3 regions of the Paenibacillus sp. JT22N7 genome follow, and region 2 is predicted to be linked to each of the others. Evidence: predicted binding sites of a transcription regulator. Region 2 holds the regulator's gene; each other region holds the start of a gene.

What was found. Region 2 encodes Rex, which represses fermentation and respiration genes when NADH is low (regulators of the CRP and FNR family bind a similar motif). Its sites were predicted from a motif close to TTGTGAAATATTTCACAA; they were not measured.
Region 1: the regulator Rex is predicted to act here: its motif matches at 1,991-2,008, upstream of nirB (nitrite reductase large subunit NirB).
Region 3: the regulator Rex is predicted to act here: its motif matches at 2,622-2,639, upstream of AC50Y5_RS17505 (L-lactate dehydrogenase).

Annotation. Positions count from the first base shown of each region.
Region 1 is NZ_JBXENY010000005.1:434,965-439,856, forward strand. It holds gene nirB (nitrite reductase large subunit NirB) at 1-1,923, opposite strand, end outside; gene AC50Y5_RS16410 (Gfo/Idh/MocA family protein) at 2,120-3,130, opposite strand; gene AC50Y5_RS16415 (sugar phosphate isomerase/epimerase family protein) at 3,173-4,021, opposite strand; gene AC50Y5_RS16420 (carbohydrate-binding family 9-like protein) at 4,186-4,827, opposite strand.
Region 2 is NZ_JBXENY010000012.1:51,630-56,521, reverse strand. It holds gene AC50Y5_RS27270 (AAA family ATPase) at 1-248, opposite strand, end outside; gene AC50Y5_RS27265 (hypothetical protein) at 241-783, opposite strand; gene AC50Y5_RS27260 (hypothetical protein) at 930-1,457, opposite strand; gene AC50Y5_RS27255 (amidohydrolase) at 1,457-2,758, opposite strand; gene AC50Y5_RS27250 (redox-sensing transcriptional repressor Rex) at 2,739-3,395, opposite strand; gene dinG (ATP-dependent DNA helicase DinG) at 3,392-4,892, opposite strand, start outside.
Region 3 is NZ_JBXENY010000006.1:88,581-93,472, forward strand. It holds gene AC50Y5_RS17495 (iron-containing alcohol dehydrogenase) at 1-1,157, opposite strand, end outside; gene AC50Y5_RS17500 (EamA family transporter) at 1,283-2,350, opposite strand; gene AC50Y5_RS17505 (L-lactate dehydrogenase) at 2,751-3,716, shown strand; T-box leader at 3,782-4,019, shown strand; gene argS (arginine--tRNA ligase) at 4,096-4,892, shown strand, end outside.

The DNA.
Region 1 (4,892 bases), on a different contig from region 2:
CTGGCCGACGCAGGTTTTCACTGTGCGCAGCGCCTTCGCATACGCATAGCCCGAAGGCATATCCAGCTCTTTCCATACGAGCGGCAAATCCTCTTTCGCGACCCCAATTAAATCAAGCCGCTGGCCTCCGGTCACTTTGACCATTTTCACCTCATATTTCACGGCCACATCGGCAATTTTCTTCAAATCCTCCGGCGTCGTCACGCCGCCGTACATTCGCGGCACGACGGTGTAGGTGCCATCCTTCTGAATGTTGGCGTTCATCCGCTCATTGACGAAGCGCGAATCCTTCTCGTCCTCATGCTCTTGCGGCCACAGCATCCCCAAGTAATAATTGACCGCTGGACGGCATTTTGAGCAACCCTCCGAATGATGCCACTCTAGTACATGCATGACCTCTTTCACAGTCGTCAAATGCTTCTCTTTTATCGCAGCTACGATCTCATCGCGGCTCAGGTCGGTGCAGCCACAAATGCCAGTCTTGGTTTTCTGCCCAGCATATTCGTCTCCTAGCACATATTGCAGCAAATGGCTAACCGTCGGCACACAGCCGCCGCACGAACGCCCAGCCCCAGTGCATGCCTTAACCTCATCAACCGTGGTGAGCGAGTTGTCCTTAATCGCCTTTACGATGCTCCCCTTCGATACGCCGTTGCAGCCGCATACGATTTCATCGTCGGCCATTTGCGCTACGCGATCAGCGGCTGACAGCGCAGTGCCGGCCGTTCCCATCAGCTCCGCATAAATAGCGTCCGTCATCGCCGCACCTTCGCGCACCCACTGCTGAATTCGGCTCGAATCGCTGACATCGCCATAAAGCACACCGCCAACGATTGTATCGCCCTTAAGCAGCAGCTTCTTATATTGCTGTTTCCAGTCATCCTGCTTGCGAATAACCGTCAGCTCTGGCTGATCCAAGAATACGCCAGTCGAAAATACATCTACGCCCGAAATTTTCAGCTTCGTCGACAATTGCGTCCCCTCGTAAGGCTTCGTTTGCACGCCGCATAGCTGCTTCGCGAGTACGGCCCCCTGCTCAAACAGCGGGGCAACCAAGCCATAGCAAATGCCGCGGTGCTCGGCGCATTCGCCAACAGCGTACACGCCTTCCGCCGACGTTTGCATGTAATCATCGACAACGATGCCTCGCTTCACTTCAATGCCGCTCGCGCTAGCTAAAGCCGTATTAGGCCGTATGCCCGCTGCCATGACGATAAAATCCGATTCCAGCTTCGTTCCATCGCTGAAGGTCAGCCCCTCAACTCGCTCGCCGCCATAAATTTCCGCCGTCTGCTTTTCCATGAGAAAATGCAGTCCCTGCCGCTCCAGCTCCGCCTTCAGCATCGCCGAAGCGCTCGGGTCAAGCTGGCGCTCCATTAAATCCGCCATCAAATGGATGACCGTCACATTCATGCCCAAATTGAGCAAGCCCTTGGCAGCTTCCAATCCAAGCAGCCCGCCGCCAATAACGGCCGCATTGCGATATTGCTTCGCTGTCTCCAGCATGACGCTGCAATCCGCCATGTCGCGGAAGCCTACGACGCCCTGCTTCTGATGCCCAGGAACGGGCAGTATAATGGGATTCGAGCCTGTTGCTATAATTAGACGGTCATAGGCTGCGAACAGCCCATTGTCCGCAAAAACGATTTTTTGCTGCGTATCAATAGATGTTATGGTTGTTCCCGTATGCAGCGTAATCTGATGCTCCTCATACCAGGCCCAGCTGTTTAAAATAATATCGTCCATCGTTTTGCTGCCTTCCAATACATAAGAAAGCATGATCCGGTTATAGTTTGGATGCGGCTCGCTGCCGAATACCGTGATGTCATATTGCTCCGGGGACAGCTTGAGTATATGCTCCAGCGTGTTTATCCCCGCCATCCCATTGCCAATCAGCACAAGCTTCTGCCGTATGATTCCCATTGCAAACGCCTCCCTGTACAGCTTTCATCGTACTCACCAACAGTATAAACAACATTGATCCGCTGTTATGTGATATTTTTCACAAAACGAACGATTATTATAAAAATAGCCCCTTCCCGCCATTGTTTATAGCGAAAGGGGCTAGCCTATGTTTTCATGCGCCTTCAAGCTAGCTGACATGTCTCCAAATGCATGCTTACAAGCGGATTAACGCGCCGCGCTCATCAGCCGAGCGAAGCTCTGCTTCAATAATTTCCAATGTGCCTACAGCGCTTTCCGGCATACAGACGGATACGGGTGTACCTGCGTTTACCGATTCAAGGAAATATTTGATTTGGCGGTAATAGCCCATGTCCGGCGATAGATCAGCTACAAAGCCCGGCTCGTTGTTGGGATTCACTTTAACCTGTCCGTTCTCAAACAGCAGATTGCCGCCTTCAAAATTGACGCGATACGTCATCGCAAAGCCGAAATCGCCTTCGAGCGTCCAGTCTGCTTGCGCATTCAGCACTTTGCCGTCCGGGTAGACGTAATTTGTTGATACCGTATCGTAGCCGCTGCCTGGAATGACGTTGCGAGCGAGCGTCGAGACTTGCTCCGGCTTGCCAAACAGCCAGTGGATCATGTCGGTATCATGGATATGCATATCCAGTACAGCCCCGCCGCTCTTGCTGCCGTCAAGGAACCAGCCTTTAGGGGCGGCAGAGCCTCTGAAGAAATAACCGCCCGTTACCGCGCCAAAACGGTTATCCTCCACAACGGATTTCAAATATTCATAGGCTGGCCAGAAGCGCAAGCATTGGCCGATCATTAGCGTTTTGCCTGTGCGCTCAGCTGCTTGCACCATTTTCCAGCCATCAGCGGAATTTCCAGCTACCGGCTTCTCGCAGAGCACATGCAGCCCCTTTTCCAGCAGCCTGCAGGTCAGCTCAGCATGCAAATAAGTCGGCAGCGTAATGTCGATGATGTCGAGCTCCTCGTTTTCGAGCATTTTCTCAATGCTGTCATACAGGTTGTACGGCGATAGATCATAAACCTCTTGGCCCGTCGCCATATTGCCGGAAGCTTTGCCATTTTTCAATTCCTCGATCATCAGATCGCAAATCGCTGCCAGTTTTACTTGCGCGCCCTCTTCTGTAAGACGAACATAGTTGTCGAAATGCATGCGTCCCATAAAACCGAATCCGATAAGACCTACTTTTAACATCGTGAATCCCCCTTATCAAATAAAAGCTTTTGGCGAATTAAGTTAGCCGTTTCCGCGGCCCAAAATCGCATCCATCGCTTTGGAAGTATTGAAAATAATTTGCTCCGCATGATGCGTGTACGGCGGAATCATTTCGGCCGTGACGTAATTGTCATAGCCGATCGCCTGCAGCGCCTCCATGACAGCTGGATAGTTTACATCGCCTGCAAGCAGATCGACAAAGCCATGGAGTCCGCCCGCTTGGCGACGGTAATCCTTGAAATGAACCTTCTTGATCCGGTTGCCCAAAATGCGTACCCACTGCTCTGGATAACCATTTTGCACGACGTTTCCGACATCGAAATAAGAGCCTACGTAGCTGGAGCCGAATGAGTCAATAAATCCGCGCAGCTCAAGCGGCGACAATAGAAATTTATTCCAAACATTTTCAATGCCAATCGATACGTTCGCGCTTTCGGCAAAAGGAACGAGCTTCGCAATCGACTCTTGGGCACGGTTATACGCATATTCGTAATCCGTTACTTCGCTGCCGGGAATAAAATCAACGCCAACGGCGCCAGGGATGACCAAAATCGTATCGACGCCAAGCGCCGCCGCAAGCTCCAGCTGTTTTTTGCATATATCTATCGCTTTGCTTTGCGTCTCCGGGTTCGCGCTCGTCATCGCATAATCCCAATACAGCCCCGTTGCTAGGCCCGCGATTTCCAGCTCCGCTTCCTCTAGACGCGCCTTAATGTCGCGAATTTCCTGATCCGTTGCCGCGAGGCTCAGCTCGCCTGTGCCGTTAAGCGACAGCTCGATGCCGTCGAAGCCGGCTTTTTTCGCCGTTTGAATGCAGCTGGCGATGGTGGTGTCGCTGTTGAATGACCAAATATTAATCCCTTTTTTCATTTGAGAAACCTCCTGTTAAATAAATTCAGATTAAAAGCTGGGTGAACAAGGATCGGCGCTGCGTAAAAGATTTGGTTTTCGATCGTTATTGCCTACGAACGCTCCGCTTCTCAAATCCAAACCTTTTACTACACTTGCCTTGCTCACCCAACTTTTAAAAAACTTTAATTAAAAATGAGCTTGCCGAAATGCTGCGGCAGATGGAAATTTACTGCTCGCGTAGGTCGCCATGCTTGATACTCGCGTATACCCTGAACATCTTGATCAATGCGGTATAGATTCATCCGCATCGATAAACCAGGGGCGAATGGACGCTTGAAATTGGAGGCTGGAATATCAATGTAATACAATAAGCTGCCTTGACCGTCTGATTGTACGGACGTCTGGAGGCGGGAAAATTGCCATTTTAGATCAGAGGAGCTGATGCCGCCTGAGCCGTCATTTTCGATGATGGCATCAAATACGACGTTATGAGGGCTAACCTCCAGCTCCATATAACGCCGGCCCTCCCCCTCCTCGTCAATAAACACCTCGACAACATCCTGCTCATAAAGCGGCTCATCCCGCTGCGTAAAATCTGAAACGATATGCGAATCCTTGCATGCGAAACGGATATGCAATTGCTCCGAACTCCAGCCTATCCTTACCTCTGTCCGCTCCCGTGGCGGCGCGCCCGTTACTGTATCTACCAGCTCCAACGCCTCACAACGTCCCCAATCCAGCGAGGCGGATGAAGCGCCAGACACAGCGGGCTCAAGCCGCTTGCAAATGTAGCTGCCGCCAATGGCAGCTATAGCGGAATCCATCAGCTTCATGCTCCTTTTTTAGCAAAATCCGTTATGTTGAAACCCTTTAGCAAACATGTGATAAT
Region 2 (4,892 bases):
ATCAACTCCTGCTTGGCACGCTCCTGTCCGCCAATTTGCTCAAAGGAGAATGGCACGCTGTCCGATACCTTCCGCCGCTTCGTACCTGAAGCATGTGCAAGCTTTCCTCTGCCGGTCGCTAAATAAACGACAGCAGCTGCGATAATGACAAGCAGCACAAAAGGCATTAAATTCACATTCACAAATAAAAGAAAGGCAATCAATACCGGAATAAAACCAATTGCCATTTCGATGCCGTATTTACGCATAACTGGACACCTCCAGCTGTGCGGCTACACGCGGAAGCACGATATACTTCGTAGCCGTACCATCTTTCAGCGTAATGTATATATTGGTGTCATCCATATCGGTAACGGCGTGAACACCTGAATGTTCATCCGCCAAAGCTTTCAACGTCTCAGGAATAGTCGAATAGTTTTTGTGCTCCATCGCTTCAGCCACTTTGAATAGAGACGATGACCAAAGCTGATCCAGCTTGGCGTTCGAGCTTGTATTCGCAATATCGAGCTGAATGTCGCGGCCTCCAATGACAGATTTGCTTTGCCCCGCTATCGTTTCATATACATGCTTTAAATCCGCTCCAGCTGAAAGCGTCAGCGGGAAAGTAATACGGTCCGTATCCATAATAGGTGTCTCGGATGAAGCAATGCCTTCTATTGAATCAACCGCCTTGGCAAGCGGAGCTGCGAATGCAACCTGATGATAAATAAGCCAGCCTCCAAATAAAACGAGGGCGGACGCAGCAGCTGTTAGCAAAATCGGCATAATCTTGAGTTTGAACATCGTAAAAATCCCCCTCTCAAAATGACGGTGATATACCAAACGCATATCCACTCCGATACACGAAAGTATATCACATCGCCTGTTGAATAAGGGGGTGTAATAATAGCCAGCAATTCCAACTGTTACAGCTAAGGCATCCATTACAGCTAGGACGCCTTGTCACCTACTAAACTATATTTCTTCAAAAATGCGCCATCGCGGAACGAATAATACGCATAATAATATTTCGTTATCGCTTCATCACGGCTATAAAAAATTTCCCATACCGGCTCGCCGTTCAGCAAACCCGGCTGTGTTCTTTTAATATCCGCATCCGGCTCGCTGCCCAGTAAAGCAGTATCCGCCTGCTCTTGAGTAATATGCTCGGTCGCTTTCACCGTGAGCACAGGACCTTCCGCTGTCGTTAGAAATACATAAACGTCTTGTTCATCAGCCGTATTCCCTTTTACAACCCAGGAAATGCCATCCCACACCTGCTTCGTCATCCCGGTGACTTCCGTCAACTGCGCGGCTTCAATAGCATGCGCTTTAATAGGGGCTTCCTCTGCCCATAAATCCTTATGCACAGTTCGGTAATAAACAATCGTAACGGTCAGCAATGCGATAACAAAAATAACTGAAATAAAGACAGCCCGTTTTACCGTCCAAAACGGCTTTCTCGTTCTCGCCCGCATTATGCCTTCAACAGCCTCTCGAAGCTCGCCTGAGCATCGTGACGAATTTTCTCCTCATCAAGCAGCGTGCATTCGCCATCCCGTACAACTTGGCGGCCGTCCACCCATACATGCTTAACGTCGCGGCCAGAGCCGGCATATACCAAATGGGACACAATATCCGTCTGTGGATAAAAATGCGGCTGTTCAATATCGATCGCGATGAAGTCAGCCTTCATGCCAACGCGCAGGCGGCCAATGGAATCCTCCTGCCAAATGGAGCGAGCGCCGTATACCGTTCCCATACGCAAAGCTTCAATGGCTGGCACAACCGTAGGATCGCCAGAAACACCTTTATGCAGCAAAGCCGCAAGATTGATTTCCTTGAATAGATCAAGATTGTTGTTGCTCGCCGCGCTGTCCGTGCCTAATGATACAGTTACACCTGCGCGAAGCAAAGCAGGCACGCGGGCAATGCCGCTTGCCAGCTTGAGGTTGCTGACCGGGTTATGCGATACGGCTACTTTGCGTTCAGCCAGCAGCGCAATTTCCTCGTCATTCAAATGCACCGCATGAGCAACGAGCGCCGGACGCGAGAAGAAGCCTAAATTGTCGAGATGCTGAACGGGACGAACGCCATAATCGCGAACGTTCTGCTCTACTTCGGCAATCGATTCTGACATATGCGTATGCAGTGGCAAATCATAATCATGAGCGGCCTGAACAAATTTCTCAATATAATCTGGCGGGCATGTATAAGGCGCATGCGGCGAAATCATCGTCGTAATCCGGCCATCGGCCTTGCCGTTCCAATCGCGTGCGAAAGCAATCGCTTCCGCCAGCTTAGCTTGCTGTACATCCTCCGGGCAAAGGCCGATGACGCCGCGCGTCAGACAGCCGCGAATGCCGGACTGTTCAACAACTTCGGCCAGCTGGTCCATGCGGTCATACATATCCACGAAAGCTGTCGTACCGGATTTAAGCATTTCCACCACGGCAAGCGCGCTGCCCGCACGGGTATCAAGGTCGATGTATTTGCCTTCCATCGGCCACATTTTTTGCTCCAGCCATACTTGCAGGTTTTGATCATCGGAATAGCCGCGCAGCAAAGTCATAGCCGCATGTCCATGCGTGTTTACTAGACCCGGCATAAAAGCAAGCTTGCTGCCATCCAGCTTTTGCACATCGGCTTGCAGCCCAGTTGGAGCTTCTGCTCCGATATATGTAATGCGATCATCGGTTACAACCATATGCCCTTGCAGCACATGCTCGCCATCCTCCATCGTTACAAAACGTCCATTTTCAATCCAAATTTGGCTCATTTTCGTCATCCCTTTCCCTCTCCAAGTAATAGGCCAGACTTAGCAGCTCTTTCGTAAAGTCAGCATGATGTATGCGAATTTCCTCAGGTACCTTCAATATCGCTGGGGCAAAATTAAGCAAGCCTTCAATGCCGGCGTCAATAAATTGATTAGCGACGTTTTGCGCTTCAAATCCGGGAACGGTTATAATGCCGATCCGGATATTGTTTTCCTCCACCGTTTGTTTCAGCATATCCATCGGCATAACGGTCAAATTATTAATTTGCGAGCCGATTTTAGATGGATGCACATCAAACACCGCGATGATTTTCATATTGTCTTTGGAGTATTTATTATAATTGCAAAGCGCATGGCCTAAATTACCCGCACCGACAAGCGCGACATTTATCGTCTGATCAAGCTTGAGAATTTGGCGAATTTTTTCAATTAAATACGTCACATCATAGCCGATGCCTTTACGGCCAAAATCGCCGAAATACGCCAAGTCCTTACGGATTTGCGCCGGATTCAAATCCAGCTTGACGCCAAGCTCCTGGGACGAAACGGTCTGCACCTCCCGGTTGTTCAGCTCGTTTAGCACTTGCAGGTAAATGGGGAGGCGTCTTACGACGGCCTCCGATATTTTCGTCTGCTTCACCCGTTCTCCTCCTCCCTCTCGGCACCAAGCCATTCTTTCATTCTCGGTACAATTTGCTCTATATGCATATGCTCAATTTTCGGGCCAGGCAAGGAATACAGAAAATGCTTGCCATAATACGTTTCAATCACTCGCGTATCATAAATAATGACAATGCCTTTATCCTTCGCCGTTCGCACGAGCCTGCCGAATCCCTGCTTGAAGCGAATAACCGCTTGCGGAATTGACAGCTTCATAAATGGATTTTGCTTTTGGCGCTGCAGCAATTCCGACTTCGCTTCCAACAGCGGATGATTGGGCGGTTGGAACGGCAATCGGACGATGGCAAGGCAAGTCAAGGCTTCGCCTGGAATATCTACGCCTTCCCAAAAGCTGCTTGTACCAAGCAGTACGGACTCTGGCTGCTGCAAAAAACGCCGCGTCAGCTTCGTACGATTGCCGCTGTCGATGCCTTGGCCCAGCACTTGAATGCTGGTGGCCGCGAGCGCCGCTTTAAGCGGGTCATATACCTGCTTGAGCATTCGGTAAGAGGTGAACAGCACCAGCATTCTGCCATTGGTCTGCTGCACTGCATCTGCCAAAGAAGAGACGAGCATTGAAATAAATGCGGGCTCGCCCGCCGAGCCTTTAAGAACAGGGAAATTGCGCGGAATAATGACGAGCGCCTGCTCCCGGTAATTAAACGGTGATGCCAGCTGTACGGTGCGCAGTCTGCCCGCCTCTTCAAAGCCGCTAAGTCCAAGCTGCTCTTCGGCGAACTGGAATGACTTTTGCACCGAAAGGGTGGCTGACGTTAAAATAATGCTGTCCTTCACATCGAATAAATACTGCTGAAGCTGGCTGCTCACATCAATCGGCACCGCATAAAGATGCAGCGAACGATGCTTGTAGGTCATATTGGCTTCCAGCCAGAACACGTCCGTCGTCTGATCGACTTTCATAAAGCTGCGCAGATCATCCTTAACTCTCGTCAAATCGCGCAAAACGCCATTCAGATCCGTTACAAGCGCCTGTACGGCCAGCTCATCGATGCGGTCTTTAATTTCCTCAGACATTTTCTCAGCTGTCTTCAGCACGCGAATGAGCTCCGTATGAATATTGGTCTCTTCGGCGAGCACTTCGGACCAGCCTTCCGGCAGGCTATCGCCTCGCAGACGATAAACGGATTGATTGTTTTCACCCATCGCGTCAGGAGAAGCTTGCACGAAGCTGTACAGCATCTCAAACAGCCTCTCCCAATGCTCCTTCACTTCCGTGAAGGTCGGGATAATGGTATCAATCGTTTCAAGCCAGCCTTGAACCCGCTCATCGCTTTCCTGCTGAAGATGAATGCGCAACGATGGCAGCAAGCCGGAACGACTATCCTTGAACATCCGCGTAATCGCATTCGTTATCGAATAATAGCCGAGCTGCATGCCTAAATGCTTGCTGGCTACTTCCTCCACATGATGTGCTTCATCGACAATCAAATGGCTGTAAGTCGGCAGCAGCCGATGA
Region 3 (4,892 bases), on a different contig from region 2:
CTCGCCGTCAAGATGCTCTTGACCGCTTCCTTGTCCAGGCTCTTGAAGGAGCCGATTGGGCCGAATACAGTCGCTTCCGCCGCCATCCGGTCAATGTTCTCGCCGCCAATGCCCAGCTCGCCAAGTGTTGCAGGCTCGCCAATGCGCGTAAAGTAGGCGCGTGTCGCTTCAATACCCGCAAGCGCCACTTCCTCATCGGATTTGCCGCTCGGATCGATGTTCCATACCCGTACCGCATATTGCACGAAGCGGTCAATACGCTCTTGATACACATGCTTCATCCAGTTCGGGAAGATGATCGCAAGTCCTGCGCCATGTGCGATATCATAAATCGCACTTACCTCATGCTCGATGCCATGCGACGCCCAGTCCGTCACGACGCCAATCGGCAGCGTGCCGTTGAGCGCAAAGGTGCCGGCAAGCAGCAAATTCGCTCTGGCGTCATAGTCGGAGCCGTTTTCGATTGCTTTTTCACCATTTTCAATGACCGTTTGCAAAATGGATTCTGCAAAGCGCTCCTGCAGCGGCGTATTGGTCGTCAGGGAGAAATATTGCTCGAACACATGCGACATAATGTCGACAATGCCGTTCGCCGTCTGATCCTTCGGCACGGAATATGTCAGCTTCGGATCAAGAATCGAAAATTTCGGATAAACAAGCTTGCTGCCGAGACCGCGTTTTTGCTGCGTTTCCCAGTTGGAAATAACCGCATTGCCGTTCATTTCCGAGCCGGTAGCGGCAAGCGTCAGCACGGTGCCGATAGGCAATGCCTCTTGGATGACTGCTTTGCGGATCGTGAAATCCCACACATCGCCATCATAGAGCGCCCCAGCTGCAATCGCCTTGGAAGCATCCAGCACGCTGCCGCCGCCAACGGCGAGCACGAACTCGATTTTTTCGCTGCGGCAAATGTCGATCCCTTTATTAATTGTCGTTAGACGCGGATTCGGCTCCACGCCAGACAGTTCATGAACGGTTGCGCCAATGCTATTTAATTGGGAAATCACTTCGTCATAAAGCCCCGAACGCTTGATGCTTCCGCCGCCGTATACGAGCAGAACTTTCGTCCCGTATGGCTTGACCAGCTCTCCAAGCTGCTGTACCTTCCCTGCTCCGAATATGAGCTTGGTTGGGTTGTACAATTCAAAATCTTTCATAGTAAGTGAAACCTCCCGTTAAGTAAAATAAGTGAACGGTTGTATTATAACACTTTCACTGAGTTTTCTAAAGTTATAGACGTTTCGTACTTAACTCGCCTGTATTCAGCGCAGGCCGCTTCACATTAGGAGCCATACAAACGCAAGAGCAGGATCCCTGCGAACGCGGTCGAAATCCCGATCGTCTCCAGTTTGGAGAACCGCTCCTTCACAACGAACCGCGTATAAAGCAGCACGATTAGCACATTAAGCGCCGTTACGGCCGACACCAGCCCCGCCTTCCCTACATCAAAGGCCGTCACAATAAACATCATGCCCACTGCATTGGTAATGCCGACTGCCATCCCGACGGAAAACGTGCGGCGGAAGCTCCAGCTGCGTTTGTCTGCTGTGCCTGCCCGGTTGGCTGCCTGAGCTGCCACGCTCACGATTGGCTGAGTGCTTGGACTCGCAGTCCCGTTTCTTGCACCACTCGTGATACCAGCATTAACCGCACTAACCGTATTAAGAGAATTGAGAGTATTAACAGCGTTAAGAGTAATTGCTGCGGCACCTGCTGCTATCTCCTGCGCTGCTTGGCCTGCTGCCGCAGCAGCAGCACGTACGGAGCGCAGGTCGCGCAGCCACCAAAGCCCAAAGCAGATCGAGCCGCTGCTGAACATGCAGACAAGCGTCGGAAACAACGGCGCATCCATCATCGTCGACCATTTTCCCGACAAATCGTTTCCGGCAAACAGCAGCATCGCCAGTAGCCCCCATTGCGCTCCTTGCAAATTGCCACGGGTAATATCATTGGAATAACGCACCAGCAATATACCCGCAATAATGATAATAAAGGAGCTGAGCTGCGCCATATTGAGCGTCTCGCCCCATACCGCGAAGGCGACAACGACGACAATTGCCGAAGGAAGCGCGGTCAAAATCGCAACAATAGAGGCTTTGCCCACGGCAAAGCCCTTGAACATGCTCGCATTTGCGCCGAAAGAGAGCAGTCCCATCTGCACGCCAATAAGCGATGAAACGGTGAAAGATGTTCCAGTCGCCAGCGTACAAACAAGTGTAATCAGCGCCCCTGAGAAAAATACACCACACAACAGCGCATTGCGATTAAGCGCCTGCTGGCTCGTCCAATGATACAAAATCCCCCGCAGCCCAAAGCTCGTCGCCGCCAGCAAGGATAATACAAGCCACATGAATTCCATTCCTCCATCTGTGTCTGCCCACATATACTTTCCCTATCATGACAGCTGAAAGTTAGATTGTAAATGTACGAAAATAAGCGGTTTATCTATATTCAACCTTAGGACTTCTGACCTGTACAGTGTGGACAATCCTCCCTGTTCACTTGTGGATAAGTATTGGAGGTGGCGGAAAATACTCCATTTGAACTCTGTTGATAATGTGCATAACTCTGTGGATATGTTGAAAAGCAAAGCTCTATCCGCCATAGGATGGCAGGTCAAAATGTGCATATTTTCACGCTTTTGCTTCCATGTGACATAGACAAACATGGATTGAACATAGCCGTCACATCATGGGCTGGATGCCGCATATAATAGCGTAACGAGGTTACGGTGGAGGAGATGCAAACGGATGGCAAACAAAGCGCGCAAGGTCGCTATTGTAGGAGTCGGTCAGGTCGGTTCAAGCTGCGCGTATGCCTTAATTAACCAGTCGATTTGCGATGAGCTGCTGCTCATTGACCGCACGTTCGACCGGGCCTATGCACAGGCGCTCGATTTGTCGCACAGCATGGACTTTGTCCATGGCCGCACAAAGGTTGCTGCTGGAACGCTGGAGCAGTGCGGGGATGTGGACGTTATCCTTCTCTGCGCTGGGGCGTATCCCGTCGGCAGCGATGATCGGCTTGATGTGCTGCATACGGTGCGCGAGATTTATGAAACGATGATTCCGCGCATTATGAACAGCGGATTCAGCGGAATTTTTGTAGCGGCCGCCAATCCTGTGGATATTGTGACGTATGTCGTGTGGGAGCTGTCCGGCATGCCGCGTTGCCAAGTGATTGGCACCGGAACGTCCATCGACTCCTCGCGGCTCAAGACGCTGCTCTGCGAGCATTTTCCAGTGGATGCCCGCAGCGTGCAGGGCTATGTGCTTGGGGAGCATGGCGAGTCGCAGTTTCCCGCCTGGTCGCATGTGACGGTTGGCGGCAAGCCGCTGCTGCATATTTTGGCCCAGCATCCCGAGCGCTTCGGGCATGTGAAGCTCGGAGCGCTCGCGGAGCAGACCCGCAATGCCGGCTGGGAAATCTATACGCGCAAAGGCTCGACCAGCTTTGGCATCGGCAATGCGCTGGCGCATATTACCCGCTCTATTCTAAACGATGAGCATCGCATTATTGCCGTGTCTGCGATATTAAACGGCGAATATGGCCAGCAGCAAGTATGCGCTGGCGTCCCCGCGATCATCGCCCGCTGCGGGGTTAAGGAAATCGTCGAGCTCAAGCTGACTACGCGGGAGCAGCGGCTGATGGAGCGCTCATGCTCGATTATACGCCAGGCGATTGAGAGCCTGTGCCTCGTAACCGAGAAAGAATAGCTGCAAGCTTGGCCGACTAAAAACGGATTGATTTTTCTGATCGTATCCGATATGATAGCTGTTAATTAACATCAAGGAACGGGAGAGTAACCTACATGGGTGCCATTTCAAGCGAGCCGGGACAGTGGAAGCCGGCAATGGACGATTAGGTGAAGCGCACCCGGGAGATGGCGGCCTGAAACGAGCAATCATGCTAGGGACGTCCGGTTCAGCACCGTTACAACGGCGAGATGCCCCTCTTTGTTTCTGTGCGGAGGCGGCAACAAGAGTGGTACCGCGGGGATAACAGGCCTCGTCTCTTATTTTTAGAGACGGGGCCTTTTTGGCGTGCTGCTCTACTCTGGCCGGAACATTTATTTTAGAGAGGAAGATGATGATGCTGTTAATGGACAAAATCGCGCTGGCATTGGCCAAAGCGCTGGATCTGCCCGAAGCGGATATTCGGCCCTTGCTGGAATATCCGCCCGATGAGGAGCTTGGCGATGTTGCTTTCCCCTGCTTTACTTTGGCCCGCACGATGAAACAAAGCCCCGTTAACATTGCTGCTTTGCTTGAGCCCCTGCTGGCAGATGCGAGCTGGAGCGTTCGGGCTGCCGGCCCCTATTTGAATTTCAAATGGAATCGGGAACTGGCAGCCGCGCAGCTTATTGCAGATTGGCAGAACGGAACCCTCCTGCATGCAGCTATAGGGAATGGAGAGCGTGTCATAATCGACATGTCTTCGCCCAATATTGCGAAGCCGTTCGGTATTGGGCATTTGCGCTCGACGATGATCGGCAATGCGCTGTACCATATTTTGCGCAAGGTTGGCTATGAGACGGTCAGCGTCAATCACTTGGGCGATTGGGGCACGCAGTTCGGCAAGATGATTACCGCCTATCTAAAATGGGGCGACGAGCAGCAGCTTGCAGCCGATCCCATTAAGGGCTATTTGGAGCTGTATGTGCGTTTTCACGAAGAGGCAGAGCAGCACCCCGAGCTGGAGGATGAGGCGCGCAGCTGGTTCGCCAAGCTGGAAGCTGGCGATGCTGAAGCGATTCGCTGCTGGAGCCAGTTTATTGCCGACAGCCTGAAGGAGTTCAATAAGCTGTATGCCCGGCTCGGCGTCAGCTTTGACCATTTTCTTGGCGAAAGCTTCTATAACGATAAAATGGACGCCGTCGTCCAGCAGCTTCA